4 regions of the Micromonospora kangleipakensis genome follow, and region 1 is predicted to be linked to each of the others. Evidence: riboswitches for the same ligand, from Rfam matches in the RefSeq annotation. Region 1 holds a riboswitch; each other region holds the start of a gene.
What was found. A riboswitch is a leader RNA that binds a small molecule or an ion and turns the genes downstream of it on or off. The one in region 1 is predicted to bind cyclic di-AMP.

Region 1 (7,295 bases):
CGTGGCGGATGTCGCTGGCCGAGGTCGGCATGGTCTACGGGACGGTGCCGTTCGTATGGATGACCATGATGTCGGGCCCGGGGGCCGGCATCGTCCCCGGTCGGGTGAGCCTGGTCCCGCTGCGGGACCTGGTCACGATGGGGCCGGTCGGGATCGTCGGCAACCTGCTGATCTTCGCGGCGCTGGGGTTCTTCGCTCCGATGCGTTTCGCGGCGCTGGCGTCCGTGCCGCGGATCCTGGCGCTCGGGGCAGGCTGCTCGGTCCTGGTCGAAACCGCACAGTACGTCCTGCGGCTGGACCGGGTGTCCTCCGTGGATGACGTACTGGTCAACGCCGCCGGCGCCGTGCTGGCCGCGCTGGCGTCGCGCCACTGGTGGCGCACTACGGCGGAGGTGCCTTCGGACCAGCCTCGCCCCGCGCTGGCACCGGCAGACTGAGTCGCGTGTCCGGTGTGCATAGGTCGGCGATATTTTGTGCTGACAATAGGCTTCAGGCATGCGCGTACTGATCGTGGAGGACGAGCCCTACCTGGCCGAAGCCGTCCGTGACGGTCTGCGGCTGGAGGCGATTGCCGCCGACATCGCCGGCGACGGCGACTCCGCCTTGGAACTGCTCAGCGTCAACTCCTACGACCTCGCGGTCCTCGACCGCGACATTCCCGGCCCCTCCGGCGACGAGGTCGCCCGGCGCATCGTCGCCTCCGGCAGCGGCATCCCGATCCTCATGCTCACCGCTGCCGACCGGATCGACGACAAGGCTTCCGGGTTCGAGCTCGGCGCCGACGACTACCTCACCAAACCGTTCGAGCTGCGGGAACTCGTCCTGCGGCTGAGGGCGCTCGACCGCAGACGCGCGTACGCCCGGCCCCCGGTCCGCGAGATCGCGGGCCTGCGGCTCGACCCCTTCCGCCGGGAGGTCTTCCGCGACGAACGCTACGTCGCACTCACCCGCAAACAGTTCGCCGTGCTGGAAGTCCTCGTCGCCGCCGAGGGCGGGATCGTCAGCGCCGAAGAGTTGCTGGAACGAGCCTGGGACGAGAACGTCAACCCCCTCACCAACGCCGTGCGCATCACCGTCTCCGCACTGCGCAAACGGCTCGGCGAACCGTGGATCATCGCCACCGTGCCCGGCGTCGGCTACCGGATCGACACGGGTATGAACACCATCGCCCCTGGCAGGGACACCACCGCCCCCGGCAGTACGCATGCATAGACGCCCAGGGCTCAGCGCCCGACTGAAACTCACCCTCAGCTACGCCGGGTTCCTCGCCGTCGCCGGCGCCCTCCTGCTCGCCGTGGTGTGGGGGTTCCTGCTGCGCTACGTACCCGACACCTCCCAGGGCCTTCTCGGGATCTCGCCCAACCGCTACCTTCTTGTGCACACCTTCGCCCCCGCCGCGGCCGTAGCGATGGTCTTCCTGCTCATGTTCGGGCTCGTCGGGGGATGGATCCTCGCCGGCCGGATGCTCGCACCACTCACACAGATCACGGATGCGGCACGGATGGCCGGGAGGGGGTCGCTGTCCCACCGGATCCGTATGAAGGGCCGCCAGGACGAATTCCGTGAGCTCTCCGACGCGTTCGACTCGATGCTCGAACAACTCGAGTCCCACGTCGCCGAGCAGCAGAGGTTCGCCGCGAACGCCTCCCACGAACTGCGCACCCCGCTGGCGATCTCGCGGACGCTCCTCGACGTCGCCCGCCAGGACCCCACGCGGGACCGGGACGAACTCATCGAACGCCTGCACACCGTCAATCAGCGGGCGATCGATCTCACCGAGGCCCTCCTGCTGCTCAGCCGCGGCGACCGCGGAAACTTCACTTGCGAGAGCGTCGACCTCTCCCTCATCGCCGAAGAAGCCGCCGAAACGCTGCTTCCCCTCGCCGAACAGCGCCGGATCACGCTGGACGTCACCGGCGGGGCGGCCCGGACCAGCGGCTCCGCCGAGCTCCTGTTGCGGATGGTGACGAACCTTGTCCAGAACGCCATCGTCCACAACCTCCCCGCCGACGGCACCGTAACGGTCCACACCGAGGCGCACGGCGACACAAGCGTGCTGCGGCTCGGGAACACGGGTCGCCGGCTCCCACCGGAACTGGTACCGACCCTCACCGAACCCTTCCAGCGCGGAACGGAACGCGTACGCACCGACGAACACCCCGGCGTCGGCCTCGGCCTGGCCATCGTGCACAGCATCGTCCGCGCCCACGACGGGACCCTCGACCTCGTCCCCAGCCCCAACGGCGGTCTTTTCGTCACGGTCCGGCTGCCCAGCACGCCCTAGGCATCGTCCCCGATCGGGCTGCCAGCGGATCTGCCAGCGGGCGTCCGGCTCGCGCAGACAGGCGGCCCAGAATCGGGAGCCGGGCAGGGCGGCCCAGCCTGCCGGCGCGTAGCGGGACAGGACCCGGCGTCGAGGGCGGCCGGGGCGCCGAGCGCTGCCGCCATCCACCGGGCGGGGATCTGGTTGCGCTGTGCCAGGCGCAACAACCACCCGTCGACCGCTTCACCGTCATGGATGCCGACCGACATCCACGGCGACATGACCTTGAGAAAGCGTCATCGAGGTTGAGAACCTACAGCGGCTCGGGACCGGACGGTCACCCGGGGCGGCGAGCACCGCTGTAAGACATATTCGCCAGCTGGGCCATTCGGACCACGTCCCCGGTATGCGGGGCGTGGACGATCAGTCCATTGCCGACGTAGATACCCATGTGATGGTGATCGGAATAGAAGAAGACGAGGTCACCCGTGCGAAGGTTTGCTCTGCTCACCGCCACACCCGCGGTCCATTGAGAGCCTGTGTAATGGTCCAGCTGCACCCCGGCGGAAGCCCACGCGTACTGGGTCAGGCCGGAGCAGTCGAACGAGTCCGGACCGTTGGCCGCCCACACGTACGGCTTGCCGATCTGCTTGCACGCGGTCTTCGCCGCGACGCCGCCGCTTCCCGTGATGGGGACGGCGGGACACTGCCCACCGATGAACAGCGAACTGGTCGACGTGATGGGCGAGGTGCTGCTCGCGGTGGCGGCTGTCTGCGCGGCGGCTGCGGCTCTGGCCGCCGCGGCGTCCGCGGCCGCCTTGGCCGCTGCGGCCGCCTCCGTGGCGGCGATCTGTCGGTGTAGCGCATCCAGCCGCTTGATCTCGGCGTCGATGGCCTTCTTGCGAGCCGCCAACTGGGCCTGCTGGCGCTGCTGTATCGCGATCAGCGCGTCAACCTTCTCCTTGTCGGCGTCGTAGCTCGCCTGCTGGGCCGACAGCCGGGTGATCTGTCGCTGCTCCGAATCTGCCACCCGATTCACGAGCGCGAGCTGATCTCCCAACGCTGCCGGCGACGAGCCGCGGGACAGCAGGGCGTTGAATGTGGAAAGCGACCTTTCCTGCTTGTAGTACCCCGCCAGAATCTCCTGGACCCGGGTCCTGCTGGCCTCCACCGACTTGCCGAGTGGCTCGATCCTCCGGCTCAGTTCGGCCGATCTCCGCTGGTTCGCGGCCAGGTCCGACCGGACCTTGTTGTATTGCTCGATGACGGGTTCGAGCTTTTGCCACGCCGCGTCGATCTGCTGCTGTACATCGGCGGCGGACGGTGCCGCATGGGCGGGGGCCGCCGGCCCGACGGCCACCATGGCCGCCGCCGCGGCCGCGGCCGCGGCCGCGAGGATTCTGGTGAGCAGACGCGATCCGGCAGGCCGGGTGCGCACGGGTGACAACGGCCTCGGCTCCTTCCACTCGAGGCCGACGCACCGCACGGTGCACCGACCTCGACCGCCTACCGGGTTAGCTGACGGGTTCGGGCGTGGAAGGCGCCCTACCGCTGATGCGGATTCACCCCGAAACCTGCGGTGGTTCCCCGGCTCGCCTGGCGACGCCAGTGACGTCCAGCGACTCGGCGGTGGCCGTCCCGGGGCACTCCAGGTGGAGACCGACATCCGGAACGGACGCTGACCAACATTAGTGAGGACGGCCAGAAGAAATCAACGAGCCGGTGACGCCAATTCGCTGCGCTGTCAAGCGGGCACATTGGGTGCCGGAATTATGCGTACGTAAGGTTCCGCTAATCGGATTCTTAATCTCCCCTAATCTTGACCTTCAACCTGCGCGCTATTTTTCTTCGGCAACCCTCAGGTGACGCTTAACCGTTTTCCCAACGTCATGGCGGCTCCAGCCGACGTTGCGACAGCCCGGGCCGCCTCTGCCGGTAGGGTCGGCCGTCATGCGGATGGTCTACACCTCAGCACCGGACCACGTGTTCATTCCCGCCCGCCAGCGGCTGCTGCGACGCTTCGGCCGTTGGGCGCGGCGGCACCACCAGCCGGTCGACGAGTTCGTCCTCGAGTCGCTGCTCGACTACCGCTGGGCCGACGGTGACGGCCTGCTCGGGCGGTGGCAGCCCGAGGACCTGGAAGAGGCGCTGCTCGACTGGTTTCCCCGCCAGGTGACGCTGTCGCCGGAGCAGTGGGCCGCCGTCACTCCGACCGTACGCGTGTTCGTCGACTTCCTCTTCGACCAGGACCTCGCCGACCGACGCTGCGCCGACCGGCACCTGCTGCACGTCGCCCTGGACAAGCTCGCCGCGCCGTTCGCCGACGCGATGGCGGACCAGAGCCGGTACGGGCTGGCGAAGTTCTGGGCCACCCGGATGCTCCACGAGGGGGTCGACCCGACCGATCAGGTGGCCGCCGAGCGGTTCATCGCCGACCTGCACGCCGGCCGGATCGCCGTCGACGAGAACCTGCTGCACCAGGTGATGGCCAACCATCTGCTCGGCGAGGATCCCGACCGGCACCCGCCAATGCCGCTGGTGGCCGTGCCCGACGACGACACCCTGCGCGGACTGGCCGCCGAGTCCCTCGTCGTACTCCGGCTGCAGGAACTCGTGCGGTGGCTCGGTGACGGGCGGACCCTCACCACCACCGGTCGCCTGCGGCTGGCCGACGCGCGGGAACTCGTCGCGCTGCTGGAAACCGGCGACGTCATTGACCCCGTGATCGGCGACCGGGTCTTCAAGACCCGCACCAGCGACGAGCTGTACGGGCTCACCGTGCTCGTCGCCTGGGCCCGGGCGGCCCGCGTCGTACGGATGGTGAAGGGGCGGCTGGTGCCGGTCAAGAGCGCGGCGAAGGTGCTGGCAGACCCGCTCGCCCTGGCCCGGCGGGCCTTCAGCGGACTGTTCGAGCTCGGCGAGGCGGTCTGCGGCGCCGGGTGGGCCGAGTCGGTGCTGCGGTGGCGGTTCGACGATGCGGTGTTCGCCGTGCCCATGGCGCTGCTCATCGCACCCGACCCGGTCGAAACCGACGAGCTGCGGCAGCTCGCGTACCAGGCGGCATGCGACGGCCTGGGATTCGGCCCGGGCAGCGACGAGCAGGAGCGGGGCTGGCGCCAGCTGGCCGACAACGACACGGACCGCCTGCTCGACCAGCTGGCCGGGCTCGGCGCGATCGAGCGGGACGGCACTGTTGCCTCACTGACGCCCTTGGGTGTCGGGCTGTTCGCCGGGCACCTGCGTGAGCTGGGCGTGACCCTGCCGACCATCGACGAGCTGCTGGACGAGACCGCGGAGGTGGTGGTCGCCACCGCCACCGGGAGCCCGCCGGAGACCGCCGCCGCCCTCATGCACGACTGGTGCGCACGCAACCCCGCCGGCTCGATCCAGTTGCGCGCACTGGCCGAGCGCACCGACGACCCCGAGCATCGCCGGCTCGCCCTGGCGGCGACAGCGCCGTTGAACCGCCTTACCTGACCCGGTCGGTGAGGAACTCCTCCCAGGTCCGGCGGCCCACGGCCTGCTCCGGCGCCAGGTTCGCCCCGTCCCGGAACGCCCGGGCCGCCTTACCCGGCACCGGCAACGGCACGACGATCCCGCGCCGCCGAGCAGCGCGCAGGTAACCGTGGAACAGGTCCGCCGCGGCGTACACCCTCGGCCCGGCCATGTCCGGCACCCGGCCGGCCGGCGTGGCGAGCGCTAGCTCGACGAGCCGGGCCGCCACCTCGTCGGCCTCGATGGGCTGGGCCCGGAAGCCGGCGGGCACGGGCACGACCGGTGACCTGGCCAGCACCTGCGCGACCTTCAGGATCAGGTCGTGGAACTGGGTCGACCGCAGCGTCGTCCATGGCAGACCCGAGTCGGTCACCACCCGTTCGGTCACTCGCTTGGATTCGTAGTAGCCGAACATGGTGCGGTCGAGCGGGCTGCTGATCGGGATCCGGTCGACTCCGACGATGGAGATGTACACCAGGTGCGGCCTACCCGCCCGCGACGCCGCCCGGACGAGATGCCGAGCGGCGTCGGGGTCGCCCCGGTAGCTGCTGGCGCAGTGCACGATCGTCTCGGCACCCGCCACGGCCCGTTCGACGCCCTGGCCGCTGGCCAGATCGCCGGTGACGAACTCGACTCCGCCCTCGGCCGGTCGGCCGCGCCGGGTCAGGACGCGTACGTCGCGGCCGGCGTCGCGCAGACGTGACACGACGTGGCGGCCGAGTGTCCCCGTCCCGCCCGTGACCAGGATGGGCGGCGTCATCGCTCGCTCACCGGACACAGGTCATCTACCCGGCGGCTGGTAGGCCTCTTTCACCCGGACCGCCTCGTCGACTTCCTCGGCTGTGAGCACCGGTGTGATCCGCGAGTCCACACCGCCCGCCGCCCGGATGGCGATGGCCAGTGCGGCCGCGGCCTTGTGGTCCGGCATTTCACACAACACATAGGTGTCGTTCTTACCGAATGAGAAGTACATCGACTCCAGCCGGCCGCCGCTAGCCTCGATCATGTTTCGGACGACCTCGACGCGCTTGGTACCACCGTCAGTGATCAGCCCCTTGATCCCGTCGATGGTGTAGGTCGACTGCAACAGAAATTTGGGCACCTCGGCATCAACTCCCAGATGTGGTGGCAGCCGCTCGACGGCCACCAGCGCCTGCTCGGTTCAACCCGCGTGGATCAGGTCGCGCTCAGCGCGTCCCTTGGCGTTGGATCCGCTCGCGGCCCTCGACCTTCGCCCGGCCCTGGTCGCGTTCTGTGCCCGATGTCCCGGTCGCGGCCCGCAGGTGCCGGCGGTCTGGCGAGTGTTCGACCTCGGAGCCCTGCCGGCCCCGTCTCCCGCTGCCCGGATTCCGCCCCGCACGTGCCGACTCGCCGCCGGGGTCGTGCTTGTTTGGCTTGTGGCTACCCATGCACCGCGCGTACCCGCTACGTCGGGCGCTAGTCATCCCGCGACGACCACGGCCGCACCGGTCAGCCGGCGAGTGCCGGCTCCCGGGCGTACGTCAGCAGCAGCGCGCCGGTGCTGGTTGGCTCGTTG
Region 2 (7,295 bases), 720 kb from region 1:
GGTGCGCCCGTCGCCGGGTGCGCCGTCCGGGTGCACGTGCAGGTACGCCAGGTCGCCCTGCCGCAGCGCGACCAGGTGCCCGTACGCCCCGAGGTAGGGCTGGAGGTCGGTGACCGGCTGCCCGTCCCGGCTGACGGTCAGGGTCAGCTCGGCGGTGCGGCCGGGCTGCGGAGCGCCGGCGAGGGTGACCGTGTACCCGTCGACGGTGGTGCTGGTCGCCGGCGCGGGCAGCGGCCGGGCCGCCAGCGCGCCGGGCACGGTGACGTCGACTCCGAGGGTCAGCGGCTCCCCGCCGGTCGGCGTGAAGTCGGCGAACGCCCGCCAGGCGCCGGGGCCGGCGAGCGGCGAAGCGACCCGCCAGGTGCCGTCGGCAGCCAACTCCGGGTGGACGTGCCGGAAGCCGGAGAGGTCCCGGCGGGCGACGATCAGGTGCATGCGCTTGTCGTGCGCCACGTCGTAGCGGGTGACCGGCGCGCCGTCCGGGCCGGTGATCCGGAAGGCGAACTCGCCGGCCGGTGCGGTCACCGGTTGCATCGTGTAGCCACGGTCGGAGACGAGCAGTCCGCCGGGCAGGTGGCTGGTGGTGGCGGCGCCGGTCGGGTGGTCGCCGTCGGCGTGACCGGCGTCGGTGGCGTCGTGGCGGGTCGCGACGGCGGGGGTGTCGGGGCCGGCCACCTGGCCGACGCCGTACGCCGCGCCGAACACCGCCGCGAGGCCGAGGGCGAAGCCGCTCAGCTTCGTCGCTGTGTTCATCGTGATACCTCGGTTCTCCAGGTCCGCGGACCCGTCACGCCCCGACGAGGTCGTAACCGGCCTCGTCCACGGCGGCGTGGACGGTGTCCGTGTCCAACGGGCTCTCGCTGGTGACGGTGACCCGGCCGGAGGCCAGGTCCACCTGGACGTCGCTGACGCCCGGGATCGCGCCGACCTCGGCGCCGACCGAGCTGACGCAGTGCCCGCAGGTCATGCCCTGGACCTGGTAGGTGGTGGTGACCATCGCAACTCCCCTTCCGCCGTTCCCATGCTATCCCAATTACCGGTACCCCCTTGGGGTATCAGCAACTGATCAGGACCGTACCATACCCCCGAGGGGTACGCTATCCTGGACGTCATGACCGCACCGACGACCCCGACCCGGGGCTACACCGCCAGCAAGGACCAGCTCCTCGCGCGGCTCCGCCGCATCGAGGGCCAGGTCCGCGGCATCGAGAAGATGGTCGACGACGACCGGTACTGCATCGACGTGCTCACCCAGATCTCCGCCATCCAGGCCGCCCTCGACAAGGTGGCGCTCGGCCTGCTCGATGGGCACGCCCGGCACTGCATGCACGAGGGTGCCGCCGAGGGACGGGCCGACGAGATGGCCAGCGAGATGATGGCCGCCGTCGGCCGGCTGATGAAGCGCGGCTGACCCGGGACCTCCGACCCGTACGCCGGGTCTCCCGACCCGGTTCCGCCGCACCCGGTTCGCCGTAGGGTCGAGGTGGCGACCGGTACCGGCGCCCTCGGCGCACCGGACCGGCCGACCCTCGGCACCGCGGGAGGGCAGCCATGATGTGGAACGGCCCGATGATGGGCTGGATGTGGATCTGGTCGCTGCTGGGGCTGGCAGTCCTGCTGGTCCTGGTCTGGTTGACGGTGCGGCTGACCGGCGGTCAACTGGGCTGGACCACGCCCTCCTCGGCCCGGCGCATCCTCGACGAGCGGTACGCCCGCGGCGAGATCGACGAGGAGGAGTACCGCCGTCGTCGCGCCGGCCTGACCTGAGCCGGCCGGCCCGCCCCCGACGACCCCGCTCCGGCCGACCCCACCGGATGCCCGGGCCGCGCGGCGGACCAGGCACCCGGCAGGTGCGGCTCAGAGCCGGTCGAGGACCTTTTTCATGGTGTCGATCTCGCTCCGCTGGGCGGTGACGATCCGCTGGGCGAGGGCCCTGGCGTCCGGGTTGGCGCCGCTCGCGATCTCCTCCTGCGCCATGGTGACGGCGCCCTCGTGGTGGGCGATCATCATGGTCAGGAACTGCCGGTCGAAGTCGACCCCGGAGGCCGTCGCGAGCTTCGCCAGGTCGGCCTCGGACATCATGCCGGGCATGCCGTGATCCATCCCCGGCATGCCCGTGCCGTGCCCCGCGCTCGCGGACGGGCCGGGCACGCCCCACGCGGCGAGCCAGCCGGTCATGGTGGCGATCTCCGGCGCCTGGGCTGCCTTGATCTGCCCGGCCAGCTTCTTCACCTCCGGGTCGGTGGCCCGGCTGTCGGCGAGTTCGGCCATCCGCACCGCCTGCTCGTGGTGCGGGACCATCATCCGGGCGAACATCACATCCGCGTCGCCGAAGGACGCGGAGGCCGCCGGGGCGGGCGTGCCGGTGCCGCCCATGCCCGGCATGCCGTGGCCGGAGCCGGACGTCGAGTGGTCGGCGTCGCCGCAGGCGGCCAGGGCGAGCGCGGCGAGGGCCGTCGCGCCGGCCAGGGCGGCACGACGCGCGATGATACGAGTGGACACGGGAAAGACCTTTCGGTGTCGGAACGTACGCAGCGGACAGCGGGACGCGGGTCACCGGACGGTCACCCGCGTCGGGCCTCCTATCTGCGCAGCACCGACACCGTCGCCAGGCGCAGTCCCCACGGTCGGGGCGGCGGGGCCCGCGGTCCGCAGGCGGGTCGCCGCGACCCGCGGGCGGCCCGTCCGACGGTCCACGGCCCGGCCCGCAGCAGCACGGCGACGAGCAGCGCCACGGCGAACGCGCCGAGCACGGCCAGGCAGACGCTCCACCCGGACCGGTCCGCGCCGGGACCGGTCAGCGGGAGCGCGCGGGCGTGGCAGCCGGCACCCGGGCAGTCGGCGACCGCGCCGACCGCTGCGCCGACGGTCGCGGCCGGCTCGGCGAGAACCGCCGGAAGGGCGAGATGGTGCCCGGCGGGCTGCGTCGGATGACCCGCCCGGTGCCCGCCCGAGGCGTGCGCGCCGTGGCCCAGGGTGTGCATGGTGGCCAGCCCGACCAGCGTGCTGAGCAGCAGCAGGAGCCGGACCCACCGCCCGGTCGTCACCGCCGCCTCCGTCCGCACGACGACCACGTTAGCCTCCCGGGTCGTACCGATCGGGAGGAACCGCCCGGATCCACGGGCCCGGCCGCGCGCCCCGCCGCCCGGCGGGACCGCGGGCCGGCCTGACTAGCATTCCCAGCGACGGCCCCGGCGACTGCCGCACCGGCGGACGCCTCACCCGGCCGGTGAACCGACCGGCCCGGTGACACGTACCTCGCCTGAGAATCGTTGGGAGACTCACCATGGGCGCCGACCACACCCGTCCCGCCCCGTCCGCCCCGCCGCGGGTACGACGGATCCTCGTCGCCACGGTGGTCCCGCTCTTCGTCCTCACCGTGCTCGCCGCGCTGGTGCTCTGGCCGCGGGACACCCCGGCACCGGAGCGGGCCGCGGACGTGCCCCGGTACCACGGCACGGTGACCCGGGTGGTGACCGTGCCGTGCCCGCCGGCGGCGGAGGTGCCGGAGGGCGTCCCGGGCGGCTCGGCCGGGCCCTGCGGGACGGTCGGCGTCGCGGTCGAGCAGGGCCCGGACGCCGGCCGCCAGGTGGAGACGCCCATCCCCGCCGGCCCCGGCGCGCCAACGGTCGAGGTCGGCGACCGGATCATCCTGGTGGAGCTGGTGGATCCGGCCGATCCCGCGACGAAGAGCTACAACATCGCCGAGCACCAGCGGGCCACGCCGCTGATCTGGCTGGCGGCGCTCTTCGCCGTCGCCATCGTCGCGTTCGGCCGCTGGCGGGGGCTGGCCGCGCTGGGCGGGCTGGCCGCGAGCTTCGCCATCCTGCTGGGCTTCGTGCTGCCGGGGATCGGCGGCGGCCAGCCGCCGCTGCTGGTGGCGATCGTCGGCTCGGCGCTGATCATGTTCGTGGTGCTGTACCTGACGCACGGGATCACCGCGCAGACCTCGGTGGCGGTCCTCGGCACTCTCGGCAGCCTGGTGCTGACCGGCGTCCTCGGCACGCTCGCCACCGCGGCCACCCACCTGACCGGCTTCGGCAGCGAGGACGCCACCACCCTGTCGATGTTCCAGCACGATGTCGACCTGCACGGGCTGCTGCTGGCCGGGATCGTCATCGGCTCGCTGGGCGTGCTGGACGACGTGACGGTCACCCAGGCGGCCACCGTCACCGAGCTGGCGCACGCGAATCCGGGGCTGTCCCGGTTGCAGCTCTACCGGGCGGCCACCCGCGTCGGCCGCGCGCACATCGCCTCCACGGTCAACACCATCGTGCTGGCGTACGCGGGCGCCTCGCTGCCCCTGCTGCTCCTGCTCGTCGCCGACTCGCGGGCGGTGAGCGAGATCCTCACCAGCGAGTTCATGGCGCAGGAGATCGTCCGGAGCGCGGTCGCCACGATCGGCCTGATCGCCGCCGTACCGCTCACCACCGGCTTGGCGGCCCTGGTGACCACCGCCGGTCAGGGCGGGGCCGGCGGGCCCGCCGTGCCAGCGTCCCGTCCCCCCGCGGAGCCGGATGCCGCACTGGCGGCGCTGAGCGCGCCACGCACCGGCGCCGCCCCGGGCGCCGCCGGCGGCGGGACCGGACCGCACGGGAGCACGGACATCGCATGGTGACACTCCGGAGCGTGACCGCCGGCGCCAAACGCGACGCTGGTCACGGAGCTGCCCGTCGAATTACCGCTTTTAGTCGGCTTCCGGACGTAGATCCTCGGGACGACTCTCGGGTAACCTCGCTGCCGGTCACCGCCGAAGGCGCGCAGCGGCGCCTGCGGTGCCACCGCCCAATCGCCGTACGGCGAGCCGGGGAACCAGGTACATGGGGTGTATCCGCGCCAGCGGTAGGGGCCACTTCCGTCCCGAACCCGTCAGCTAACCCGGTCGGCGGTCGAGGGAAGGGAACACTGTGACGGCACCCCTGCGCCGCTGGTTGATACCCGTGGTGGCCGTGCTCACCGCGTTCGTCATCGTCGCCGGCCCCACCCCGGCGATCGCGGCGCCGACGACGCCCCCCACCCCCTCGGGGCATGCGGAGGACGAGGAGCAGCCGCTCATCACCGATGTCATCGAGGCCGCCAACCGCGGCTACGTGCAGGCGAAGAGCCGGCTGGCGAAGTCGAAGCAGCGCCAGCTCCAGCTGGGCACGGAGGTGCGCGCGGCGCAGAACCAGCTGGACGCCCTGCGTCCGCAGGTGACCCAGATCGCGGCGCAGTCGTACCGGACCGGGCGGATCGGCGCGGTGGCCATGCTGCTGGAGAGCAACACCCCGGACTCGTTCGTCCGGCGGGCGGCCGCGCTCGACGAGCTGAACATGGTCAACGCGCAGAAGCTCGCCGCGGTCAACGCGGCCAAGACCCGCGCCGAGCAGGCCAAGCTGGCGCTCGACGCCGAGGTGCGCGAGCAGCAGAAGCAGGCGAACGCGATGGCCCGGGAGAAGAACGAGGCGGAGAAGGCGCTCGCCCTGGTCGGCGGGAAGGGCTTCACCGGCGGCCTGGTCTCGGCCACCTCGCCGGTCGCCCGGATCGGTCCCGGCCGCACCGCCGACGGGGACTGGAAGCCCGAGTCGTGCAGCGAGAACGATCCCACCACGTCCGGCTGCATCACGCCGCGCACGCTGCACGCGTACAAGGAGGTCAGGCGGGCCGGCTTCAACCGGTTCGCCGGCTGCTACCGACCGGGCGGGCCGTGGGAGCACCCGAAGGGCAAGGCCTGCGACTGGTCGCTGCAGAACAGCGGGTTCGCCCCCTGGCACAACAACGACACCCGGATGTACGGCAACAACGTCGCCGCCTTCCTGATCCGCAACGCGGACCGGCTCGGCATCTACTACGTGATCTGGAACCGGCAGATCTGGTTCCCGGCGACCGGCTGGAAGTCCTACAGCGGGCCTTCCAACCACACCGACCACGTGCACATGTCGCTGCTCTGATCGACGACGTGCCCGGCCGAGGGGCCGTCCCGCCGATGCGGGACGGCCCCTCGGCCGTTGCGTGGGGGCGTCAGCCGCCGACGGCGGTGGGCGCGGCGCGCTCGACCTGCGCGGGGGGCGGCATGGTCGCCGCACCCGCCGGGACCGTCGCCACCGTCCGCACCTCGCCCGCGCTGAGCTGGTACGACATGCCGACCACCGCGCACCGCCCGGCGGCCACCTCAGCGGCCAGGACGGAGGAGTTGGCCAGCAGCGCCTCGACGGTCCGCGCGATGTGGATGTCGACGATGCCGTCGATCTCCTCGACGCCCTCCGCCGCCGCCCGGCGCAGGCTCGGCACCACGGCGTCGACCAGCGCGCCGAGGTGCCCGGCGGGGGTCCTGCCGGTGGTGACCGCCTCCCGGGCGGCCTGCACCGCGCCGCAGGAGTCGTGCCCGAGCACCAGCACCAGCGGCGTGCCGAGCACCGTCACGGCGTACTCGACGCTGCCGAGCACCTCGGGGCCCGCCGTGTGGCCGGCGGTCCGGACCACGAAGAGGTCGCCCAGGCCGCGGTCGAAGATGATCTCGGCGGCGAGGCGGGAGTCGGAGCAGCCGACGACCACCGCGAAGGGGTGCTGCCCGTCGGCGACGGCCGCCCGGTGGCCGGCGTCCTGGTTGGGGTGGCGCGGAACGCCGGTGACGAACCGGCGGTTCCCGGCGTGCAGTTCGGCGAGCGCCTGCTCCGGAGTGGTCGGGGTCAATTCCCTCACCTCGTCCTCGCGCGAAACGACCTGGTCAGCCGGGCCGGCGGCGGAGGCGGCCTCAGCACCCACCGTCACACGCAGCCAAAGGTACGTCAAGCTTTACGTGATACAGATTTCATACATTGAGTGGGACTTGACGGCGGCCCGAGTGCGGCCGCCACGGCCGCGGCGGCCCGGGGCAGCCCGGGCGAGGGCAGGGGTCGGAAACCCGAACGAGGGGCCATACGATGACGCACATGGCGACGACAGCAGGCCAGAACGGGAGCAGCCGGAACTGGACGTTCCTCACCAACCACGGGCACGTGCTGCTGGCCATCGCGCGCAACCCCACCGCCCGGCTGCGCGACGTCGCCGACGAGGTGGGGGTTACCGAGCGGGCCGCCCAGGCCATCGTCGCCGACCTCGAGGCGGGCGGCTACCTGCGCCGCACCCGGGTGGGCCGGCGCAACGAGTACACGGTCAACCCGAGCGGCCACTTCCGCCATCCGGCCGAGGCCGACCAGCAGGTCGGCGCCCTGCTCGCCCTCTTCACCGCCGAGCCCGCCACCGAATCCTGAACCGGGGCGGTGGGCGGGCCGCGGTCGGCCCGGGCGCTCCCGTGACCGCGCGACGGGCGCAAC
Region 3 (7,295 bases), 2.9 Mb from region 1:
ATCTGCCGCCTCGACTGCTCCCGCAGCCCACCGAGCCGGGCGGCCAGGGCGTCCACGTCGGCCCGCGCCGAGGCGCTGACCTGGGTGTCGAGGTTGGCGAGGGCGGCGTTGACGGCCACCACGATGTGTGCGCAGAGCGCCTCGATCCCCTCGGCCGACAGCCGCGGGTCGACGGTGACGGACTCCAACCGCCCACCCTGGACGACCACGGCCCGCACCAGCCCGTCGGCCGCGGCGCCGGTGCCGCGGAGCAGCTCCTCCGCATCGCCGTCGGTGTGCTCGGCGGGCCGGGAGCGCATCGCCGACAGCGCCTGCTGCGTCCGGGTCAGCAGCTCCTCGAGGCTCGCGGCCGCGGAGAACGGTTCGTTGGTCATACCCGCGCTTTCTTCACGTCCTTCCCGAGCACCGTGACGATAGCAATCCCCCGTCCGGCCCGCCGGGGACACCGGCACCACGTCCACCACGACGGCGAACGCCCGGCCGGAGCACCGGCCGGGCGTTCGTCGGCTGCGCCGGCTCCGGCCCAACGGGATCGGATCCGGCGGTACGTCAGCGCAGCCGGAGCTGCTGGCCCGGGAAGATCAGGCCCGGATCGGCACCGACCACGCGCTTGTTGCGCTCGTACAGCGCGTGCCATCCGCCGGCGAGGTCCCGCATGTCGGCGATCATCGACAGCGTGTCGCCGGGCTTGACCACGTAGGTGGTGGTCGAGTCGCCCGCGGCCGGCGCGGTACGCCGGTGGCTGCGGGTCGCCGGCTGCTCGCTCCGCGAGGAGCGCTTCTCCCCCTTCGACTTCGATCCCGAGTCCGACCGGGACGTCGAGCCGGAGTCCCTGGTGGAGTACTGCCGGGTCGAGCCGCCCTTCTTGCCGCAGACCGGCCAGGCGCCGATGCCCTGCCCGTCGAGGACCTTCTCGGCGATGGCGATCTGCTCGCCGCGGCTGGCCAGGTCGGCGCGGCTGGCGTACTTCTGGCCGCCGTAGCCGTTCCAGGTGCTCTTGGAGAACTGGAGGCCGCCGTAGTAGCCGTTGCCGGTGTTGATGTGCCAGTTGCCGCCGGACTCGCACTGGGCGATGGCGTCCCAGTTGACGCTGGCCGCGCTGGCCGGCGCGGCCGGGCCGAGGATCGCGGCGGCGCCGGTCGCGGCACCGACGACGAGCGCCCCGACGGCGAGGCGGCGCGCGCCGGTCCGTCGGTGGCGTGCGGTGTATTCAGTTGCCATGGTGTGGTTTCCTCCACGCCGACGAGGTGAGCTGTCGGGTTCGGGCCGAGGAGCCCGGCCGCCGTCAGGCGGCTTCACCCCGAGGTGTCGAGCACCGAGGAACGTGTGGGTCCCCCGCTCCCGCCTGAGGTCAGGTACCGACGGGCCGGCGGCGGGATTAGGCGTTGCCGGTCCGTGGTGTCCGCGATCGCGAACGCATACGACGTTAGGAACGGTTTCGGACGATCGCCCACTTCTTGTGAAGTTCTTCACCCGGCCGGGCGAAGGGCCGGAATTTCGAGTTGCGACACTCCCGAACGTGCAATAGGGAGGCCGCCGGGTCGACGCCCGGCGGCCTCCGCGAACGCGTTCAGTACGTCAGGCCGTAGCCCTGCGGGAAGAGCGGAACCTGCCCGTCGCCGGCGTTGATGGGCTGCTGACTGACCGAGTTCATCCAGGTCATCGGCAGTTTCCCGGTCGGCGCGGCACCGAAGAGGACGTCGGCCACGCCGGCGCCCTCGGTGCCGGGCAGCCAGGACGCCAGCAGCGCGTTCCAGCCGGGCAGCCCGGTGGCGATGTCCAGCGGCCGGCCGGACACCAGCACCACGATCACCGGCACGCCGGCGTTGCGCAGGGTGGCGATGGTGCGCAGGTCCTCCCGGTCCAGGCTCATGCTGCCGGTCCGGTCGCCCTGGCCCTCCGCGTACGGTGTCTCGCCGACGACGGCGACCGCGGCCCGGTAGCTGCTGTCGATGCCGGTGCCGCGCTGGTTGTAGGTGACCGTCGTGGTCGGACCGACCGCGGCGCGGATGCCCTGCAGGATCGTGGTGCCTGGGGTGATGGCGCCGGACGAGCCCTGCCAGGAGATGGTCCAGCCGCCGCTCTGGTTGCCGATGTTGTCGGCGTTCCTGCCGGCCACGAAGATCTTGTTGTTGTCCCGGGCCAGCGGCAGCACGGCGCCGGCGTTCTTCAACAGCACCTGGGACTGGCGCACGGCCTGCCGGGCCAGCGCCCGGTGGGCGGCGTTGCCCACCGTCGGGGTCCAGGCCCGGTCGGTGTACGGGCGCTCGAAGAGGCCCAGCTCGAACTTCTTGGTGAGGATGCGCCGGTTCGCGTCGTCGATCCGGCTCAGCGGCACGTGCCCGTTCTGCACCTCCGCGCGCAGGGTGCTGATGAAGTTCTTCCAGGCGGTGGGCACCATGACCATGTCGATGCCGGCGTTGATCGCGGTGGCGACCTCGGCGGCGGTGAAGCCGGAGCTGCCGTCGATCTGGTCGATGCCGTTCCAGTCCGAGACGACGAAGCCGCTGAAGCCGAGTTCGCCCTTGAGGACGGTGCTGATCAGGTACTGGTTGCCGTGCATCTTGACGCCGTTCCAGCTGCTGTAGGAGATCATCACCGAGCCGACGCCGCGCTGCACCGCGGCCTGGAACGGGGGCAGGTGGATCGCCCGCAGCTCGGCCTCGGTCAGCTGGGTGTTGCCCTGGTCGTCGCCGCCGGTGGTGCCGCCGTCGCCGACGTAGTGCTTGGCGGTGGCGAGCACCGAGGTCGGGCCGCCCAGGGTCGTGCCCTGCAACCCGGTGACCAGGGTGGACATCTCCGAGGGCAGGTCCGGCGTCTCGCCGAACGACTCGTAGGTGCGGCCCCAGCGGTCGTTGCGGGCCACGCAGAGGCAGGGCGCGAAGTCCCAGTCGACGCCGGTGCCGGAGACCTCCTCGGCCACCGCCTGGCCGATCTGCTGCACCAGGGCCGGGTCGCGGGTCGCCCCGAGCCCGATGTTGTGCGGGAAGATCGTCGCGCCGACCACGTTGTTGTGCCCGTGCACGGCGTCCACGCCGTAGATCACCGGGATGGCCAGCGGCGTGGCGAGAGCGGCGCGCTGGAAGCCGTCGTACATGTCGGCCCAGCTGGTCGCGGTGTTGGGCGAGGGCGCGGAGCCGCCACCGGAGAGCAGCGAGCCGAGCCGGTAGGTGGTCAGGTCGGCGGCGGTCACCGAGCCACGCTCGGCCTGGGTCATCTGGCCGATCTTCTCGTCCAGCGTCATCCGGGCGAGCAGGTCGGCGACGCGGGTGGCGACGGGCAGGCTCGGGTCCTGGTAGGGGTAGGTGGCGGCGGCGGCCGGGCCGGGCACGGCCAGGGCGGTCACCGCGACGAGGAGCAGGGCGAGGCTGAGCGGACGGCGGACACGGTGGTGGCGGGTCACGGGTCACTCCTCCCGGAGGAACGGCAATGCCGTTGTCCGGCACCATATGCCACCCGGACATCGATGGACACCGCTGACCGAGCCGAGCTGTGAACAATCCTGTCGATTCCTCGGGTCCCGTGATCACCGCATTCCGGCCCGGGCTACGGTGGCGGGGTCCGCCGGCACGACGCAGCCAACGACCGACCGGCGGCGCGGATCGGGGCGAGGTGGCGGAGCGGACATGACCGACTACGGGCACGAGCTGATCTTCGGCAGCTTCCTCACCCCGACCGCCGGCCAGCCCGAGCAGGTGGTCGCCCTCGCCAAGCTCTGCGAGCAGGTCGGCCTGGACCTCGCCACCTTCCAGGACCACCCGTACCAGCCGAACTTCCTGGACACCTGGACGCTGATGTCGTTCGTGGCGGCGGCGACCAGCCGGATCCGGCTGGCCGGCAACGTGCTGAACCTGCCGCTGCGCCAACCGGTGGTGCTGGCCCGCAGCGTGGCCAGCCTGGACCTGCTCAGCGGTGGCCGGGTCGAGCTGGGCCTCGGGGCCGGCGCGTTCTGGGAGGCGATCGAGGCCGTCGGCGGACGCCGGCTCACGCCCGGCCAGGCGGTGGAGGCGCTGGACGAGGCGATCCGGGTCATCCGGGAGATCTGGGCCGACGACCGGCGGGGCATCGTCCGCGTCGACGGGGAGCACTACCGGGTGGTCGGCGCGAAGCGCGGGCCCGCACCGGCGCACGAGGTGGGAATCTGGGTCGGCGCGTACAAGCCGCGGATGCTGCGGCTGGTCGGGCGGGCGGCGGACGGCTGGCTGCCGTCGCTGGCGTACCTGCCCAAGGGGCCGGCGGAGCTGGCCGAGCTCAACGCGCTGGTCGACGAGGGCGCCGAGGCGGCCGGGCGGGATCCCCGGTCGGTACGGCGGCTGCTCAACCTGTCGGGCCGGTTCACCCGGTCCCGCTCGGACTTCCTCGTCGGGCCGCCGGAGCAGTGGGTGGAGGAGCTGGCCGGGCTCGCCCTCGACCACGGCACGTCCGGGTTCATCCTCGGCGCCGACGACCCCACCGCGATCCAGCTCTTCGCCCAGGAGGTCGCGCCCGCGGTCCGCGAGCTGGTCGCCGCCGAACGCGCCGAGCCCGGCAGCCGGGCGCGGGCCGTCGAGGAGCAGCGGGAGGCGGTCGAGGCCGGCGGTGCCACCACCCTCGCCGTCACCGCCACCCCCGATCCGGGGGTACGGCTCAGGAACCGCCGCCTGTGGGACGAGTCGACCCGCCCGGAGGCGCCGCCCGCGCCGGCCGGGCACGTCTACACGCCGCACGCCCAGGCCGTCGGGGCGCACCTGGTCGACGTGCACGACCACCTGCGTCAGGAGCTCGGCCAGGTACGCGACCTGCTCCAGCAGGCCGGGGCGCCGTCTCCCCCGGCGACGCCCGGGCGGTGCTCAACGAGATGACCATGCGGCAGAACAACTGGACGCTGGGGGCGTACTGCGCCGCGTACTGCACGGCGGTGACCCAGCACCACGGGCTGGAGGACAACTCGATCTTCCCGCACCTGCGGCGCGCGGACGCCGGGCTGGCCCCGGTGCTGGACCGCCTCGAGGAGGAGCACGTGGTGATCCACGAGGTGGTGGAGAGCGTGGACCGGGCCCTGGTGAACCTGATCCGGCAGCCGGGCGACTTCACCGAACTGCAGGAGGCGGTGGATGTGCTCACCGACACGCTGCTGTCGCACCTGTCGTACGAGGAGCGGGTCATCGTCGAGCCCCTCGCCCGGTACGGCTTCTACGCCGGGCAGGTCTGAACCCATTCCCGGTCGCCGCCAGGTCCGGCGTGAGATAGCTGACTTTGGTTCTCCTAAGCCAGGTGGCTAGAGTGGTCGGCATGACGGACTTCCTCGCGCAGCGCGACGCCTGGCTGACCACCAACTGCTCGATCGCCCGCGCGGTCGAGGTGGTCGGGAACAGGTCCACCCTGCTGCTGCTGCGCGAGGCGTCGTTCGGCACCCGCCGCTTCGACGACTTCGCCCGGCGGGTCGGCGTCAGCGAGCCGGTCGCCGCCGCCCGGCTGAAGCAGCTCGTCGCCGACGGCCTGCTCGAACGGCGGCCCTACCGGCAGCCGGGGCAACGCACCAGGGACGAGTACGTCCTGACCCGCAAGGGACAGGAGCTGCTGCCGGTGCTCACCGCCCTGCGGCAGTGGGGGGACGCCTGGGCCGCCGACGAGGCGGGCCCGTCCGTCCGGGTCGAGCACCACGACTGCGGCGCCGCCGTCCACGCGCGGCTGCGCTGCGACGCCGGGCACGACGTGCCGCCCGGCGAGATCGACGTACGCCCGGGGCCGGGGCTGCTGCGCGCGTGACCGGGCGAGAAGTCGACACACCCTTCGAGCAACTCAGGAGCAGGACATGAAGATCGCTGGACGCACGGCGCTGGTCACCGGGGCCAACCGCGGATTCGGCCGCCACCTGGCCGCCGAGCTGGTGGCGCGGGGCGCCACCGTCTACGCCGGTGCCCGCAACCCCGACAGCGTCGACCTGCCGGGCGTCACGCCGGTCAGGCTGGACATCACCGACCCGGGCTCCGTGGCCGCGGCCGCCGAGCTCGCCGGCGACGTGACCCTGCTGATCAACAACGCCGGCGTGAGCACCGGAGCCGACCTGCTCGACGCCGACCTGGACGCGGTCCGGCTGGAGATGGAGACCCACTACTTCGGCACGCTGTCAGTCGTGCGCGCCTTCGCGCCGACGATCGCGGCCAACGGCGGCGGAACGATCCTGAACATCCTGTCCGCGCTCTCCTGGATCAGTTTCCCGCAGACCGGGGCGTACAGCGCCGCGAAGTCCGCCGAATGGGCGATGACCAACGCCCTGCGGACGCGGCTCGCCGACCGGGGTGTCCGCGTCGCCGGCCTGCACGTGGGATACATGGACACCGACATGACCGCCGGGGTGTCCGCGCCGAAGTCCGATCCGGCGGACATCGCCCGGATCGCCGTCGACGGCATCGAGGCCGACCGGTACGAGATCGTCGCCGACGAGACCTCCCGGCGCGTCCTCGCCGGCCTGTCCGGCGGGGTCGCCGCGCTCTACCCCGACCTGCCCTGATCAAGCGGAGGACCGCCCCGGCCTGAGACTGGGCCCGGACCGGGGCGGCCTGACGTTTCACCGACACCGTCCCGGCTCGGATCGGACCGCCGGGGCGGCGGGCAGGGGCACAATGGCGTCATGCGGCAGGGGTTCGCCCACCAGGCAGTCCTGGACATGACACCGGACGACGATGAACGCGCCCCCGGGGCGGCCATCACCACAGTCCTGTGCGGCCACTGGGAACACGAGCCGCCCTGCCCGGTCGCGGCACACCACACCCGGGCGGAGCGGGTCGGCGCCGAGGTACGGCTGCGCATCCTCTTCGCCACCGAACCGCAGCGGGAACAGCGCGTGCGGCACGACATCGACCGGGCGTTGGCGCGCGGTGAACTGGTCGGCCCGGACGGCAGGACGACCCGGTGGCGGCTGCTCCGCAGCGGGCCGGGTGAGCCGTCGGCCGAGGAGGCGGAGCACCTCGATCGGCTGGCGCGCGGGTAGCCGACCCGCCGGCCGTGGCGTGCGCGCCGCGGCCGGCGGGATCGGCACCCGCAGGGCGAGTCGCCTGCCCTACAGGGTGCGGGCGAGCCGGTCGGCGAGGATCCGGGTGAACCGGGCCGGGTCGGCCAGCTCCCCGCCCTCGGCGAGCAGCGCCATGCCGTACAGCAGCTCAGCGGTCGCGGTCAGGGCCTCGGTCTCGGCGCCCTGCTCGTGGGCCTTGCGCAGCCCGGCGACGAGCGGGTGGCCCGGGTTGAGTTCGAGGATCCGCTTGACCCGCGGCACCTCCTGCCCCATCGCCCGGTACATCTTCTCCAGCGTCGGG
Region 4 (7,295 bases), 4.3 Mb from region 1:
TCGGCGACGACCTGGCCGCGGTGGTGGACGAGGTCGCCCCGGCCGGGAAGGTGGTGCTGGTGGGGCACTCGATGGGCGGGATGACGGTGATGGAGTACGCGCACCGCCACCCCGGCCACTTCGCCGCCCGTACCGCCGGCCTGGTCTTCGTCTCGACCACCGCCGAGGGGCACACGCACACCGTCTACGGCCTGTCGCCCCGGATCGCCCGGTTGATCCGGCTCGCCGAGACCACCGGCGCCGGGGTGCTGGCCCGGTGCGGGTCCTGGCGGCCGCCCCGGGCGCTGCTGCGCGCGCTGCGCCCCAGCATCCGCTGGATGCTCTTCGGCGACCGCTGCGACCCGGCGGACATCCGGCTGGTCACCTCCGCGGTGGCGCACGCCTCGCTGCGCTCGATCGGCGGGTTCCGCGCCTCGATCGGCGCCCAGCACCGGCTGGACACCCTGGCCGCGCTGGGCCACCTGCCGGCCGCCGCGCTGGTCGGCGACCGGGACCGGCTCACCCCGCCGCCGTGCGCGGAGTCGATCGCCGCCGCGCTGGCGACCACCGAGCTGACCGTCTGCCCGGGCGCCGGGCACATGCTGATGATGGAGCGGCCGGACGAGGTGAACGCGGCGCTGGCCGCGGTGCTCCGGCAGGTGCTGGAGCTGCCCGCCCCGGCCGGGAGCCGCGCCGGTGACGGCCCGACGGCCGGGGTGGGAACGGTCGGATAACGGGCAACCCGGGCGGGCGGCGCCCCGGACCGGCATGGCCCCGACGCGGGCCGGAACGCCGGCCCGTACCCTCATTCAGCCACCGTGCCCGCCGCCCTGACCACAGGAGTTGCCGCGTTGACCGACCAGACCACCCTGGAACAGGAGATGGCCGCCGAACAGCGGCATCTCGACCGGGTGTACGCCCGGCTGGCGGAGCTGCGCCGGTCGGCCGCCGACGCCGAGCGGGAGGGCTACCGGCTGGCCCGGGTGGGCAACTTCGGGGCGCTGGTCGAGCGGGACGCGATGGTCTTCCACGCCGCGCGGCGCCGACACGCGCTGGACGCCGAGCACGAGGGGCTGGTCTTCGGCCGGCTCGACCTGCGGACCCGCCAGGTGCTGCACGTCGGGCGGCTAGGGGTGCGCGGCGAACACGCCGAGACCCTGGTGGTCGACTGGCGGGCGCCCGCCGCCGCGGCTTTCTACCAGGCCACCCCGGCGGAGCCGATGGGCGTGGTGCGGCGACGCACCATCCAGTCCTCGGCCGAGAAGGTGACCCGGATCGAGGACGACCTGCTCGACCCGGCCTCGGCGCCGGCGGACCTGGCGGTGGTCGGCGACGGGGCGCTCCTCGCCACCCTGTCCCGGGCCACCGGCCGGGGCATGCGGGACATCGTGGCGACCATCCAGCGGGAGCAGGACGAGGCGATCCGCTCCCCCGGCTCGGGCGTCACGATCGTCTCCGGCGGCCCGGGCACCGGCAAGACGGCGGTGGCGCTGCACCGGGCGGCTTATCTGCTCTACTCGGACCGCAGCCGGTACGCCGGCGGCGGCATCCTGGTCGTCGGCCCGTCGAGCGTCTTCGTGGCGTACATCGCCTCGGTGCTGCCCTCGCTCGGCGAGGAGACGGCCACCCTGCACTCGCTCGGCTCGCTCTTCCCGGGCATGTCGGCGACCCGGACCGACCCGCCCGAGGTGGCGGCGGTGAAGGGGTCGCTGCGGATGCGCCGGGTGCTAGAGCGCGCGGTCCGGGACACGGCGCCGGACTCGCCGGCCGAGCTGCGGCTGCTCTACCGGGGCGAGCTGCTCCGGCTGGAGCGCCGGGAGCTGGACGGCATCCAGGAGCGGGCGCTGCTGCGGGGCGCGCGCCGCAACGAGGTGCGCCGGGCCGGCTTCGACGGCGTCCTTGCGGCGCTCTACGCCCAGGCCCGCCAGCTGCGGGTCGGCCGGCTGCCGGAGCAGCGCGCGTTCGAGGACGAGATCATCGACCGGCCGGAGTTCCGGGAGTTCCTTAAGGCCTGGTGGCCGCGGCTGCATCCCCGGCACGTGCTCGGCTGGCTGGCCCGTCCGGAGCGGCTGCGCCGGTACGCCGGCGGCATCCTCTCCGGGGCGGAGATCCGGCTGCTGACGGAGGCGTACCGGAGCCTGGACACCGCGGGGCTGACCATCGCGGACATCGCGCTGCTGGACGAGCTGGACGCGCTGCTCGGCAAGCCGGTGCGGCCGGCGAAGGCGAAGCGCGACCCGTTCCAGCTCGCCGGCGGGGTCCGCGAGCTGAGCACCTTCGCCGATCGGCAGCGGGCCGCCCGGGCCGCGGCCCGGGAACGGCCGGAGGACTACCGGGAGTACGCGCACGTGGTGGTCGACGAGGCGCAGGACGTCTCGCCGATGCAGTGGCGCATGATCGGTCGGCGCGGCCGGCTGGCCTCCTGGACGGTGGTGGGCGACCCGGCGCAGACCGCCTGGACCGGCGATCCGGAGGAGCTGACCCGGGCCCGGGACCAGGCGCTGGGGCGACGCCGCCGGCACCAGTTCACGCTGACCACCAACTACCGCAACTCGGCGGAGATCTTCGCGGTGGCGGCGGCGGAGATCCGCCGGCTCTACCCGGACCTGCCGCTGCCCACCGCGGTGCGCTCCACCGGCATCGAGCCGGTCGAGCGGACCGTGCCAGCCGCCGAGCTGGCGGCGGCCGCCGTCGAGGCGGCCGGGATCCTGCTGGCCGAGGTCGAGGGGACGGTCGGGGTGATCACCCCGGTGCCGCGCCGGGACGAGGTGGCCGGCTGGCTCGGCGACCTGGGCGGCTCCCGGCTCCAGGTGGTGACGAGCCTGCAGGCCAAGGGCATGGAGTACGACGGGGTCGTACTGGTCGCGCCGAGCGAGATCCGGGCGGATCCGGGCTCGGGCGTACGGACCCTCTACGTGGCGCTCTCCCGGGCCACGCAGCGGCTCACCACCCTCGACGCGCTGGGCTGAGCAGGGCTTCGACCGCGAGCGGGCGGACGCCGGCCTTTCACTTGCATACATAGCGATGTGAACATAGATTGGGCCCGGCCGGGGCGAGGGCGAAAGGGTGTGGGCGTGGGCGCAGGTCATGACCACAGCGGGGCGGTGACCAACGCCGCCTACCGCCACCGGGGTCGACTCTGGGCCGCGTTCGGGCTGCTCGCCGCCCTGATGCTGGTCGAGGCGGTCACCGCGTTCGGCACCGGCTCGCTGGCCCTGCTCTCGGACGCCGGGCACATGTTCACCGACGTGCTGGGCATCGGCATGGCCCTCGCCGCGATCACCGCCACCCGACGCGCCGACACCGACCCGCAGCGCACCTTCGGGCTCTACCGGCTGGAGGTGCTGGCCGCCCTGGCCAACGCGGTGCTGCTCGGCGCGGTCGCGGTCTACGTGCTGGTCGAGGCGGTACGCCGGTTCGGCGAGCCGCCGGAGGTGCTGGCCGGTCCCATGCTCGCGGTGGCGGTGCTCGGCCTGCTGGCCAACATCGCCGCCTTCGCCCTGCTGCGCAGCGGGGCGGAGGAGAGCATCAACCTGCGCGGGGCGTACCTGGAGGTGCTGGGCGACCTGCTCGGCTCGCTCGGGGTGATCGGCGCCGCGCTGGTCATCGCGCTCACCGACTGGTGGTGGGCGGACCCTCTCGTCGCCGTCGCGATCGGGCTGTTCATCCTGCCCCGCACCTGGCGGCTGGGGCGCGCCGCGGTGCGCATCCTGGTGCAGGCCGCCCCGGAGCACCTCCAGGTGACCGCGGTGCACGACCGGCTGGCCGCGGTGCCCGGCGTGGCGGAGGTGCACGACCTGCACGTCTGGACGCTGACCTCGGGGATGGATGTGGCCTCCGCGCACCTGACCATGTGCCCGGGCGCCGAGGTGGGCGAAGTGCTGGCCGCCGCTCGGGCCGCCCTGCACGAGGACTTCCGGATCGATCACGCCACGTTGCAGATCGAGCCCGGAGCGTCAGCCGGGGCCTGTGGTGCAGTCGAGTGGTAATTAGGGCAAACTTAAATCAGTGCGGGTATTGTGCACCTGTGCCGGTTTTGCCCTCGTTCGTGCCCGTAGCTCACCGGGCCGGGCCGGGGCACCACCGGTAGGCTCGGCCCCGGCCTCCGCCAGGCGGCGCCCTCCGGCGCCTGCGGTGGCCGCCGCCTAATCGCCGCCTGCGGCGAACCGGGGAACCATGTTCGTGGGGTGCATCCGCGCCAGCGGTAGGGATCTTCCGTCCCGAACCCGTCAGCTAACCCGGTCGGCGGCTGACGGAAGGAAACCCTGAATGCCAGCAGTGGCACCTGTGAAACGGACGGCCGCCCGGTTGGCGGCCCTGCTCGTGGCGACGCTCGCGCTCGGCCTCGCGACCGCGCCGGTCGGCCCCGCCGGGGCGGCGCCCCCGGCCGGCCTGCTCGCCGCCGCCCCCGGCGACGACGACGAGGGCGGCACCCCGGCCCTGCGCGCCCAGCTCGACGCGGCCAGCAAGGGCTGGCTGGAGGCGAAGACGGCGCTGGCCCGCTCGGTCGGTCGGCAGCAGCAGCTCACCAACCAGCTCACCACGATCAACGCCGAGCTGAGCGTCCGCGACACCAAGGTCGGCGAGATCGCCGGGGTCGCGTACCGGACCGGACGGCTCGGCACCGCGGCGGCGCTGCTCGCCAGCGACAGCCCGGAAGGCTTCATGGACCGCGCCGCCGCGCTGGGCCAGGTCGCCGCCCACGAGGACCGGGCGCTGCGCGACCTGATCGAGACCCGGGACCGGGCGACATCGACCCGGACGGCGCTGAACGCCGAGATCCAGGAACAGCGCAAGCAGGTCGCGGTGATGGCCAAGCGCAAGCAGCAGGCCGAACGCGCGCTGGAGGTGGCGAACGACCGCGCCGAGAGCGCCCGCGACAGTGGCGGCACGGTCCGGGGCACCTCCACCGCGAACGCCGACCCGGCACCGCGCAACGCCGACGGCTCCTGGCCGCCCGAGTCGTGCAGCGTCAACGACCCCACCCCGGCCGACGGCTGCATCACCCCGCGCACGCTGCACGCGCTCAACGAGGCCAAGTCGGCCGGGTTCACCCGGTACGTCTCCTGTTACCGACCCAGCGGGTCGGGCGAGCACCCCAAGGGCCGGGCGTGCGACTTCGCCGCGCAGTCCGACGGCTTCGGCGGGGTCGCCAGCGGCGGCGACCGGACGTACGGCAACAACCTGGCGGCCTACTTCGTCCGCAACTCCGACGCGCTGGCCGTGCTCTACGTGATCTGGTTCAAGCAGATCTGGCTGCCGAGCAGCGGCTGGAAGTCGTACAGCGGCGGCAACGGCGACCCGTCCAGCGACCACACCAACCACGTGCACCTGTCGGTCTACTGAGCCGAGGGGGTGATCCGTCGCCGGACGGGTCACCCCCGCTACGCCCGTCGACGTACGCGGAATGTCGCCCCCGGCCCCACGACGCGACCGGCCCGCCGGACCAGCATCGACGGCATGAGCCGACTCTCCCCCGCCGTCCGCAAGGCCCTGCTGACCCTGCACCTGGTCACCTCGCTGGGCTGGCTCGGCGCGGACCTGGTGCTGCTCACCCTGGGCGTCGCCGGGCTGCGCGGCGCCGACCCCGCGGTGGTCTACCCCACCGCGGGGCTCGTCGTCACGTACCTCTTCGCACCGCTGAGCGTGGTGGTCTGGCTGGTCGGGGTGGCGAGTTCCCTGCTCACCCCGTGGGGGCTGCTGCGCTGGCGCTGGGTGCTGGTCAAGTTCGTGCTCACCACGGTGCTGCTCGGTCTGGTCCTGCTGCTGCTGACGCCCCGGATCCGGCAGCTCGGCGAGCTGGGCGCCGCCGCCTCCACCCACTACCGGGTGGACCTGGTCGTCGCCCCGGCCATCTCCAGCACGCTGCTGCTGGTGGCCACCGTGCTCTCCACGTACAAGCCGTGGGGCCGGCTACGCCCCGCCACCCCGGCCCGCCGCCGCCCGGTGGCCGTCGCGCCCCGGTCCTGACCGGACACCGGTCAGCTGGCGGCTGGCGCGTCCGGACCGCGGTCCAGCACCGCGCCGAGCCGGCTGGCGAGCCCGAGGTGGGCCGCCCGGGCCTGCCGGAAGGCGTACCCGAACAGGGGCGCCGGCGCGGCGAGGGTGATCTCGACGTCGATCCGCGTCACGCCGCCCGGCTCGTCCCGCAGCCGGGTGTGGTTGCGCACGGTGGTGGCCGGGCGCTGCCGGGCCACCGTCACCACCTCGTCCTCGGTGGCGATCAGCACGTCGGCCTGGTAGGTGACCGGGAAGCGCAGCGGCCCGACCGCCAGCCGGTCGGTGATCGCGTAGCTGGCCAGCGCGCCCGGGCGGGGCGGCAGCCGGCGCACGCCGACGATCAGCGGGTGCAGCTCGCCCTGGCGGGTCAGGTCGCCGAGGAGCGCGACCGCCTCGGCCCGGGAACACCGGGCCTGCACGGTGTAGCTGAACGTGTCGCGGCTGAGCACACCGTCCCCCTCGCCGTCGGCGGTCCGCCCGATCGTCCCGTACGGCGGGCGGGCTGGCAACGCCTCGGCATGACGCGGGGCCGGCGGGGAATCCGGACGCCCGGCGGGACGAGGAGGTGGCGCGGATGGACGGGTACGGCGGATGAGCGGACACGTGATGGTCTTCGCGCCGACGCCCCGGCTCACCGTGACCGTCGACCAGCCGGCCGACCACCCCGAGCTGCACCTGCACCCCGGCGGGCAGGGGGTCTGGCAGGCCCGGATGATCATGTCGCTCGGGGTGGAGGTGGTGCTCTGCGCCAGCCTCGGCGGCGAGATCGGCCAGGTGCTGGAGCCGCTGCTGGTCAGCGAGGGCGTCGACCTCAAGGCGGTGGTCCGCGACTCGGGCGGCAGCGGCGGGTACGTGCACGATCGGCGGGGCGGCACCCGGCAGGAGATCGTCGACGTGCCGGGCCACCCGCTCAGCCGGCACGAGCTGGACGAGCTCTACAACCTGGCCCTCGGCGAGGGGTTGCGGGCCCCGGTCAGTGTGCTCAGCGGCCCGAACGACCCGACGCTGGTCCCGGCCGACCTCTACCGGCGCGTCGCCGCCGACCTGGGCGCCAACGGCAGCCGGGTGGTGGTGGACCTGGCCGGCGAGCATCTCACCGCGGTGCTGGCCAGCGGCGTCTTCTTCCTCAAGGTCAGCCACGAGGAGCTGATCGTCGACGGGCGGGCCGAGGGCGACGACGAGGAGCAGCTCACCCGGGCGATGTACGACCTGCACTCCACCGGCGCCGAGAACGTCGTGGTGAGCCGCGCCGAGGAGCCGGCGCTGGCCCTGGTCGACGGGGAGGTCTTCGAGGTGGAGATGCCCCGCCTGCAGGC

Region 2: another riboswitch for cyclic di-AMP. It lies ahead of EV384_RS06840 (coiled-coil domain-containing protein); the one in region 1 lies ahead of EV384_RS10335 (C40 family peptidase).
Region 3: another riboswitch for cyclic di-AMP. It lies ahead of EV384_RS24340 (LysM peptidoglycan-binding domain-containing protein); the one in region 1 lies ahead of EV384_RS10335 (C40 family peptidase).
Region 4: another riboswitch for cyclic di-AMP. It lies ahead of EV384_RS30630 (coiled-coil domain-containing protein); the one in region 1 lies ahead of EV384_RS10335 (C40 family peptidase).

What each region holds. Positions count from the first base shown of each region.
Region 1 is NZ_SHLD01000001.1:2,122,306-2,129,600, forward strand. Features, by position in the region: gene EV384_RS10320 (VanZ family protein) at 1-437, shown strand, start outside; gene EV384_RS10325 (response regulator transcription factor) at 496-1,212, shown strand; gene EV384_RS10330 (sensor histidine kinase) at 1,205-2,284, shown strand; gene EV384_RS10335 (C40 family peptidase) at 2,601-3,701, opposite strand; cyclic di-AMP (ydaO/yuaA leader) riboswitch at 3,752-3,902, opposite strand; gene EV384_RS10340 (hypothetical protein) at 4,214-5,740, shown strand; gene EV384_RS10345 (SDR family oxidoreductase) at 5,733-6,518, opposite strand; gene EV384_RS10350 (GYD domain-containing protein) at 6,540-6,905, opposite strand; gene EV384_RS10355 (dihydrofolate reductase family protein) at 7,229-7,295, opposite strand, start outside.
Region 2 is NZ_SHLD01000001.1:1,404,552-1,411,846, reverse strand. Features, by position in the region: gene EV384_RS06875 (hypothetical protein) at 1-753, opposite strand, end outside; gene EV384_RS06870 (heavy-metal-associated domain-containing protein) at 788-997, opposite strand; gene EV384_RS06865 (metal-sensitive transcriptional regulator) at 1,112-1,411, shown strand; gene EV384_RS06860 (SHOCT domain-containing protein) at 1,552-1,767, shown strand; gene EV384_RS06855 (DUF305 domain-containing protein) at 1,858-2,502, opposite strand; gene EV384_RS06850 (hypothetical protein) at 2,583-3,065, opposite strand; gene EV384_RS06845 (YibE/F family protein) at 3,287-4,618, shown strand; cyclic di-AMP (ydaO/yuaA leader) riboswitch at 4,773-4,903, shown strand; gene EV384_RS06840 (coiled-coil domain-containing protein) at 4,908-5,930, shown strand; gene EV384_RS06835 (carbonic anhydrase) at 6,001-6,672, opposite strand; gene EV384_RS06830 (helix-turn-helix transcriptional regulator) at 6,903-7,232, shown strand.
Region 3 is NZ_SHLD01000001.1:5,061,698-5,068,992, forward strand. Features, by position in the region: gene EV384_RS24335 (YbaB/EbfC family nucleoid-associated protein) at 1-374, opposite strand, end outside; gene EV384_RS24340 (LysM peptidoglycan-binding domain-containing protein) at 550-1,221, opposite strand; cyclic di-AMP (ydaO/yuaA leader) riboswitch at 1,223-1,395, opposite strand; gene EV384_RS24345 (glycoside hydrolase family 3 protein) at 1,571-3,403, opposite strand; gene EV384_RS24350 (LLM class flavin-dependent oxidoreductase) at 3,627-4,841, shown strand; gene EV384_RS36350 (hemerythrin domain-containing protein) at 4,826-5,191, shown strand; gene EV384_RS24355 (winged helix-turn-helix transcriptional regulator) at 5,272-5,748, shown strand; gene EV384_RS24360 (SDR family oxidoreductase) at 5,795-6,493, shown strand; gene EV384_RS24365 (hypothetical protein) at 6,614-6,973, shown strand; gene htpG (molecular chaperone HtpG) at 7,043-7,295, opposite strand, start outside.
Region 4 is NZ_SHLD01000001.1:6,435,398-6,442,692, forward strand. Features, by position in the region: gene EV384_RS30615 (alpha/beta fold hydrolase) at 1-713, shown strand, start outside; gene EV384_RS30620 (HelD family protein) at 831-2,948, shown strand; gene EV384_RS30625 (cation diffusion facilitator family transporter) at 3,054-3,968, shown strand; cyclic di-AMP (ydaO/yuaA leader) riboswitch at 4,112-4,243, shown strand; gene EV384_RS30630 (coiled-coil domain-containing protein) at 4,249-5,325, shown strand; gene EV384_RS30635 (hypothetical protein) at 5,440-5,949, shown strand; gene EV384_RS30640 (SRPBCC family protein) at 5,961-6,488, opposite strand; gene EV384_RS30645 (1-phosphofructokinase family hexose kinase) at 6,571-7,295, shown strand, end outside.